One region of the Clostridium paraputrificum AGR2156 genome, then DNA from elsewhere that is predicted to be linked to it. Evidence: predicted binding sites of a transcription regulator. Region 1 holds the regulator's gene; the other holds the start of a gene.
The links. Region 1 encodes Rex, which represses fermentation and respiration genes when NADH is low (regulators of the CRP and FNR family bind a similar motif). Its sites were predicted from a motif close to ATTGTTAANNNNTTAACAAT; they were not measured.
Positions count from the first base shown of each region.

Region 1 (4,403 bases):
TGATAACTGAAGCACATAGTGATGTATGAGCTGAAAGTATAACTCCTGTTGTTGCACATACCTTTGATAATTCCTCTACAGCGATTATGTATGAAAGAACATCTCCGCCTGCTCCCCCTACTTCCTTAGAAAATGGAATACCCATCATTCCTAACTTAGCCATTTTTTGAACATTTTCCATAGGGAATCTTTCTGTTTCATCAATTTCTGCAGCTATTGGTTTTACTTCATTTACTGCGAATTCTCTAACCATTTGTTGTACTAATTGTTGTTCTCTAGTTAATTCGAAATCCATTTGATTTGACCCTCCTTATATTTAAAAAAACAATTTATTTGTTTTGGAAGTTCTTTTCTGCTCTCTTTTCTAAGAATGCAGTCATTCCTTCTGTTTGATCTTCTGTGCTGAAGCATTTTCCAAAGTCTTCTGCCTCTATTTCAATTGCTCTATCTATATCTACTTGCATACCTCTATCAATAGCATCCTTACATAACTTAACAGCTACTGGCGCATTAACAATTATTGCATTAGCCATAGCTCTAGCTTCATCCATAAGATTTTCTAGAGGAACTACCTTATTTACAAGTCCTATTCTTAAAGCTTCATCTGCCTTAACCATAGCTCCTGTATAAATCATTTCTTTCGCTTTTCCTAAACCAACTATTCTTGGTAGTCTTTGAGTACCACCAAATCCAGGAGTTATTCCTAAACCTGATTCTGGCTGAGCAAATCTTGCTCTTTCTGAAGCTATTCTTATATCACATGCCATTGATAATTCACAACCACCACCAAGAGCGAATCCTGATATTGCTGCAATTACAGGCTTGTCTAACTTTTCTAATCTTCTGAACACCTTATTTCCAAGCATTCCAAATTCTTTACCTTGTTCTTCATTTAAATCTCTCATCTCTGCTATATCAGCACCTGCAACGAAAGACTTTTCTCCTGCCCCAGTTAATATAACAGCATAAATATTGCTATCATTTTCTAAATTCTCAAGAACTGCGTCAAGATCCTTTAATGTTTCTGAATTTAATGCATTTAAAGCTTTTGGTCTATTAATAGTAACAATAGCTAAATGCTCTTCTTTTTCAAGAAGCACGTTTTTCAATTCCATCCCCTCATATCCTCCTTATTTACACTCTTATTTTTCTTAATCTTTTTTAATTTTACAAACTATCCAATATTATACACTAAATAGTGGCATGAGTCTGTCGAATTTTCTGAAAATAAATACTTTTTTATTATCTTTTTTGTTAATAATATAACAAACTTAGATAAAAAAATAATTGAAGTTTTTAACAAACTTCAATTAAGATTATAATACCTTGTTAAATTTTTTTCAATATCAAATTGTGATTTTATGTTAAATTTATAAGCTATACCCAAGGATATTTTTCCTATTTTTATTCCTCATTACTGTGTAATAAATAAATAAGCGTCATCAAACTTTCACTTAAATGAACATTTTCAACTCTTACATTCTCTGGTACCGATAAATCTACAGGGGCAAAGTTCCAAATTCCCTTAACTCCACCTTCTACCATTTCATCGCATACCTTTTGAGCATTTATTCTAGGAACACAAATTATTCCTATATCTATTTTGTTCTTACTTAAAAAAGATTTTAAAGTATCTATTTCACTTATTTCAATATCTCTAATTTTAAGTCCAACTAACTTAGGATTTGCATCAAATATACCAACTAAATTTACACCTTGCTTATCAAACTTATAATTTGCAATTGCTTGCCCTATATTACCTGCACCTACAATTACAGTGTTATATTCTTGACTTAGTCCAAGAATACTACTTATTTGATTGTATAATTCTCTAACATTATACCCATATCCTTGTTGACCAAAGTCACCAAAACAATTTAAATCTTGACGTATTTGAGATGCTGTAAATCCTATCTTTTCCCCTAATTCTTTTGATGATATTCTATCTACATCATTTTTCATTAATTCATTTAAATATCTATGATATTTTGGCAGACGTTTAATTACAGCCATAGAAATATTTTTTTTCTTTTCCATACTGCACCTTCTCTCTAAATTTTATCTATTTTTTAACAAAGTTATGTAAATTCTACACTTTACTTTTTACGCAACTAATACACCATTTATTATATTACCATAAAACTTAATTATTAATCCATTACTTTTCTTAAATAATATTTTCACTTTCAATATAACAAGCATGAATTTTGTCGATTTTTGAACAACTATTTCAAAAGATGTTCTATCAATATTTTTAAGCCTATTAAAATTAGAACAATGCCTCCGAATATTTCTGCTCTACTCTTAAACATTTCTCCTAACTTTTCACCAATATACACTGCAATAAAACTTAAAATAGCTGTTACTACTCCTATTATTAATATTGATGATAATATATTTACATTTAAAAACGCAAAACTTATTCCTACGGCCAATGCATCTATACTAGTAGCAATAGCTAATATTAATAATGTTTTATTTGAATAAATTTTCTCTTCTTCACTCTCTTCTCCCTTTAATGCTTCATAAATCATCTTCCCACCAATAATAGCTAATAAAATAAAAGCTATCCAATGATCCATCATTTCAATATACTTAGTAAAGTTTCTGCCTACAGCCCAACCTATAAAGGGCATAATAGCTTGAAAAACACCAAAAAATAAACCAGCTTTAAAAGCCATCTTTATTTTACTTTTTTTATTAGAATTAATACCAATAGTAATCGAAACAGCTAGAGCATCCATAGCTAACCCCAATCCTATCATTAAAATAGATATAACACTCATATTTTCCCTCCTAAATAGCACATCTTTATTTTATACATTTTTTATCATTATAAACACTAAAGAATAAACTTTATTAGCATTTAAATATTAAACTTATCTCCAATTTAATTGCAAGTATAATTTCTTAAAAAATAAAAAAAGACTTATGTATAACGCAACCCTAATCCGTTATACATAAGTCTCACAATTTAAAACAAAGCCAGATGATTATATCATCAGTATGTTGACCTTGTTACAGAGATAAAACATCTCTGCATGCTACTCCCTCATGCCTGAAAGTTTTTAATTTCAACGTTAATAATTATACTTTTATCGACAAACTTTGTCAACAAATATATTAAATCCATTTATTTCCTCAAGGCTCTCATAGAGTTTAATACAGCTATTAAAGTAACCCCTACATCTGCAAATACTCCTTCCCACATGTTTGCTATTCCAATAGCTGCTGGAATTAATACTGCAATTTTAACACCAAGTGAAAAAATTATATTTTGCCATAAAATTCTATTTGTCTTTCTTCCTATCTCTATAGCATCAACCAATGATGATGGGTTATCTCTCATTAGCACTACATCTGCCGCTTCAATAGCAGCATCAGATCCAATGCCTCCCATAGCTACCCCAACATCTGCTCTTGCTAGAACTGGGGCATCATTAATACCATCACCTACAAAAGCTAATTTCCCCTTTTCAGACTTTTCCTTTAATAGCTTTTCCACCATAACAACTTTATCTGTTGGTAGTAATTCAGCATATACTTCATCTAATCCTAATTCTTCTGCAATTTTTTCTGCCACCTTCTTATTATCACCAGTTAACATTACACATTTCTTAACGCCAATCTTTTTCAACATTTCTATAGCTTCTTTAGAATCTTCTTTTACCTCGTCAGCTATTACAATGCTACCTTTATATTCACCCTCAACAACTACATGAACCACTGTTCCAATCTCTTCACTATTATTATATTTGATTCCATTAGAATTCATAAGTTTGTAGTTTCCTAATAAAACTTCTTTATTATCTATATTAACCTTAATACCATTTCCTGAAATTTCTTCATAATTAGATATTATTGATTTGTCTACTTCATTTCCATAGGCTTTCAATATAGATTGTGCAATAGGATGATTAGAAAAACTTTCTCCTGTTGCTGCTATTCTCAATAACTCAGATTCCTCTATATTATTTGTATTAATCTTTACAACCTTAAATACACCCTTTGTAAGAGTTCCTGTTTTATCAAATACAACTGTTTCCACATCTTTTAAAGCTTCAAGATAGTTTCCACCTTTTATTAAAACTCCATTTTTAGAGGCTCCACCTATTCCAGCAAATAACCCTAAAGGAATAGAAACAACTAACGCACACGGACAAGATACTACTAAAAATATTAATGCTCTATATACCCAATCCGAGAATAATGCTCCCTCAACTACTAGAGGTGGTATCATAGCTAATGCAACTGCTGATAGTACTACTACTGGAGTATAATATCTAGCAAACTTTGTTATAAACTTTTCTGTTTGAGCTTTCTTGCTACTTGCATTTTGTACTAATTCTAAAATTCTAGATACAGTTGATTCTCCAAATTCTTTTGTTACTTTTACTCTTATT
Region 1 covers NZ_AUJC01000011.1:113,681-118,083, reverse strand. The annotation lists gene G594_RS0112590 (acyl-CoA dehydrogenase) at 1-295, opposite strand, end outside; gene G594_RS0112585 (short-chain-enoyl-CoA hydratase) at 330-1,115, opposite strand; gene G594_RS0112580 (redox-sensing transcriptional repressor Rex) at 1,405-2,037, opposite strand; gene G594_RS0112575 (manganese efflux pump MntP) at 2,226-2,786, opposite strand; gene G594_RS0112570 (heavy metal translocating P-type ATPase) at 3,134-4,403, opposite strand, start outside.

Region 2 (4,403 bases), on a different contig from region 1:
ATGATTAGAGAAGAATTATTAGAAAGATTTTTAAGGTATGTTAAGGTGAATACAAAATCTGATGAAAGAAGTGAAACTACTCCAAGTACAGCTTGTCAATTAGATTTAGCCAGAATCTTAAAGGATGAATGTGAAAAGATGGGGTTAAAAGAAGTAACTCTTGATGATAAAGGATATGTAATGGCAACTTTACCTAGCAATATTAAGGAAAACGTTCCGGTTATAGGTTTTATAGCTCACATGGATACATCTCCAGATTTTAAAGGAGAATGTGTAAATCCTCAAATAGTAGAATACAATGGTGGAAATATATATTTAAATAAAGATATACATTTAAGTGAATCTAGTTATCCTGTTTTAAAGAAGTTAATTGGAGAAACTATAATTACAACTGATGGAACAACTCTTCTTGGAGCTGATGATAAAAATGGTATTGCAGAAATAATGACTGCAATGAGCTATTTAATAAAACATCCAGAGATTTCTCATGGAAAGATAAGAATAGCATTTACCCCTGATGAAGAGGTAGGTAGAGGTGCAGATTTCTTCGATGTAGAAAAGTTTGGAGCAGATTTTGCTTATACAATAGATGGTGGAGCGTTAGGAGAATTAGAGTGTGAAAACTTTAATGCCTCTTCTGCTATAGTTAAGGTAAATGGCAGCAACATTCATCCAGGATATGCTAAGGACAAAATGAAAAATAGTATTCTTATAGCATATGAATTCCATAATGAGTTACCACAAAATGAATCACCACAACATACAAGTGGATATGAAGGATTCTATCATTTAAATGATATTGAAGGTTCAGTAGAAAGTACAACTTTAACTTATATATTGAGAGATTTTGAAACTGATGGAATAGATAATAGAAAGAATAAATTAAATGATATTAAAGAGAAGCTAAATTCAAAATATGGAGATGGAACAGTAGAAATTATTCTAAAAGATCAATATAAAAATATGAAGGAAATAATTGATGAGTATCCAGAAGTAATGGAGAGAGCGAAAAAAGCTATGGAAGCTTTAGATATAGTTCCTAAATTAGTTCCAATTAGAGGAGGAACAGACGGATCAAGGTTATCTTTTATGGGGTTACCTTGTCCTAATATATTTACTGGTGGATATAATTTTCATGGTAAATATGAATTTACTGTAGTTTCATATATGGAATTAGCTTGCAAAACAATAATCGAAATATGTAAATGTTAAAAGAAGTCCAATATTGGACTTCTTTTTATTTGTAAATATTTTGATTGGTGAAAGACTTAATTATATTTGTTTAGTTAGGAAGTTATCAATTATATAGAAAAATAAGTTTAAATATAAATGAATGATATAAAGTGTAAATGCACAAAATAAATATAGTTATAACAAGAATATTGTTAAAAAAACTACATACATAGCTATATAAATGTTTTTGTGGAACCTAAAAATATATAAGTTTGACAAAATATTTACAAAAAATCAATTATTTGATGGGTAAGTTAGATAAAAATTAAAAAAGTTAACAAAAAACATTGACAAAAAATAAACAATAAAATAAAATAAAAGTGTGGAAAGAATGATAAAAAAATCACAAATGATTATTATATAAATTTTAGGAGGAACTAAAGATGGCAGTTACTAATGCACAAGAATTAACTAAAAGAATTCAAGAATTAAAAGAGGCGCAAAAGATATTCGCAACTTATACTCAAGAACAAGTAGATGAAATTTTCAGACAAGCAGCTTTGGCAGCAAATAATGCAAGAATTAAGCTTGCAAAGATGGCTGTTGAAGAAACAGGAATGGGTATTGTTGAAGATAAAGTTATAAAGAATCATTTTGCAGCTGAATATATATATAATCAATATAAAGATATGAAAACTTGTGGAGTTTTAGAAGAAGATAAAACTTTTGGGGTTACAAAAATTGCAGAACCAATAGGAGTTATAGCTGCTATAGTTCCAACTACAAATCCAACATCAACAGCTATATTTAAAACATTAATAGCTTTAAAAACTAGAAATGCAATAATAATAAGTCCGCATCCAAGAGCTAAGAAAGCTACAATAGCAGCAGCAAAGGTCGTTTTAGATGCAGCAGTTAAAGCTGGTGCTCCAGAAGGAATTATCGGATGGATAGATGAACCTTCAGTTGAACTATCAGGAAATGTTATGAGAGAATCAGATATAATACTAGCTACAGGTGGCCCAGCGATGGTTAAGGCTGCTTACTCATCAGGAAGACCAGCTTTAGGAGTTGGTGCAGGAAATACTCCAGCCATTATAGATGAAACAGCTCACATAAAAATGGCTGTAAACTCAATTTTATTATCTAAGACATTTGATAATGGGGTTATATGCGCATCAGAACAATCAATAGTTGTTTTAGAAGAAGTTTATGATGAAGTTAAGAGAGAATTAGCAGATAGAGGAGCTTACATCCTTAAGGGTGAAGAAATAGATAAGGTTAGAAAAGTAATCTTAAATGATAGAGGTGGCCTAAATGCAGATATTGTTGGTCAATCAGCATATAAGATTGCACAAATGGCAGGAGTGAATGTTCCAGAATCAGCTAAGGTTTTAGTTGGAGAAGTAACTTCAGTTGAATTAGAAGAACCATTCTCGCATGAAAAGTTATCACCAGTATTAGCTATGTATAAAGCTAAATCATTCGAAGAAGCTTTAGATAAGGCTGATAGATTAATTGAATTAGGTGGTATGGGACACACTTCAATACTATATACAGATCAAATAAAGTCAAAAGATAGAATATTAACATTTGGTGAAAGAATGAAGACTGCTAGAACTCTAATTAATATGCCAGCAGCACAAGGAGCTATCGGAGATTTATTTAACTTTAAGTTAGCACCATCATTAACACTAGGATGTGGATCATGGGGTGGAAACTCAGTTTCAGAAAACGTTGGTCCTAAGCACTTAATTAACATTAAGAGCATTGCTGAGAGGAGAGAAAATATGCTTTGGTTTAGAGTTCCAGAAAAGACTTATTTCAAATATGGTTGTTTACCAGTAGCTCTTGAAGAATTACACGATATGGGCAAAAAGAAAGCCTTCATCGTAACAGATAAAGTATTATTCCAAATGGGATACACAAATAAAGTAACAGAAGTACTAGAAAAGAACGGAATACAATATAAAATATTCTCAGATGTTGAACCAGATCCAACATTAAGATGTGCAAGAGCTGGTGCTAAGGAAATGCTAGATTTCAATCCAGATGTAATTATCTCTCTTGGTGGTGGATCAGCTATGGATGCTGCTAAGATTATGTGGGTTATGTATGAACATCCAGAAGTTAACTTCCATGATTTAGCTATGACATTTATGGATATTAGAAAAAGAATTTACAAGTTCCCAACAATGGGTCAAAAGGCTATGATGGTTTCAATAGCTACATCAGCAGGAACAGGATCAGAAGTTACTCCGTTCGCAGTTATAACTGATGAAACTACAGGGGTTAAATATCCATTAGCTGACTATGAATTAACTCCAGATATGGCTATAGTTGATGCTGAGTTAATGATGACTTCACCTAAAGGGTTAACAGCTTGTGCAGGTATAGACGTATTGGTTCACTCTATAGAAGCATATGTTTCAATTATGGCGTCTGAATACACTAATGGATTAGCTTTAGAAGCTATTAGATTAGTATTTAAATATTTACCAGATGCTTATAATGAAGGAACAACAAATGTTAAAGCTAGAGAAAAAATGGCTCATGCTTCATGTATGGCTGGTATGGCATTCTCAAATGCTTTCTTAGGAATAAACCACTCATTAGCTCATAAGCTAGGTGCATTCCACCACTTACCACATGGTATGGCAAACTCTCTAGTAATGAACGAAGTTATAAGATTCAATGCTACAGATGCACCAACTAAGCAAGCAGCATTTGCTCAATATAAATATCCAAATGCATCATGGAGATATGCTAGAATTGCAGATCATCTAGGATTAGGAGGATCTACTAATGAGGAAAAAGTAGAATTATTAATCAAAGCTATAGAGGAATTACAAGCTAAGGTTAATATGCCAAAGACAATTAAAGAAGCTGGTATAAGTGAAGATGCATTCTATGCAACACTTGATGAAATGGTAGAGCAAGCATTTGATGACCAATGTACAGGTGCTAATCCAAGATACCCATTAATGAGTGAATTAAAGGAAATTTATATAAAATCTTATGAAGTTAAGAAAGAAGCTTCAAAAGAAGTAAAAAAGCCTAAGAAAAAATAACATTTATATAAAACTACAAAAGTTGATTTCGCAAAAAAGGATCGTATCAAATAAGATACGGTCCTTTTTGTAATGATTAAAATTTATTTTTACTAATTATTTAAGTTTTAGCTATTAATCAAACATTTTTTTATTATATTTAAACCATTAATAATATCC
Region 2 covers NZ_AUJC01000010.1:8,452-12,854, reverse strand. The annotation lists gene pepT (peptidase T) at 1-1,212, shown strand; gene adhE (bifunctional acetaldehyde-CoA/alcohol dehydrogenase) at 1,617-4,244, shown strand; gene G594_RS0111120 (aminotransferase-like domain-containing protein) at 4,352-4,403, opposite strand, start outside.
Region 2: a site for Rex is predicted at 1,520-1,539, ahead of adhE (bifunctional acetaldehyde-CoA/alcohol dehydrogenase). Genes of this name have one in related genera too.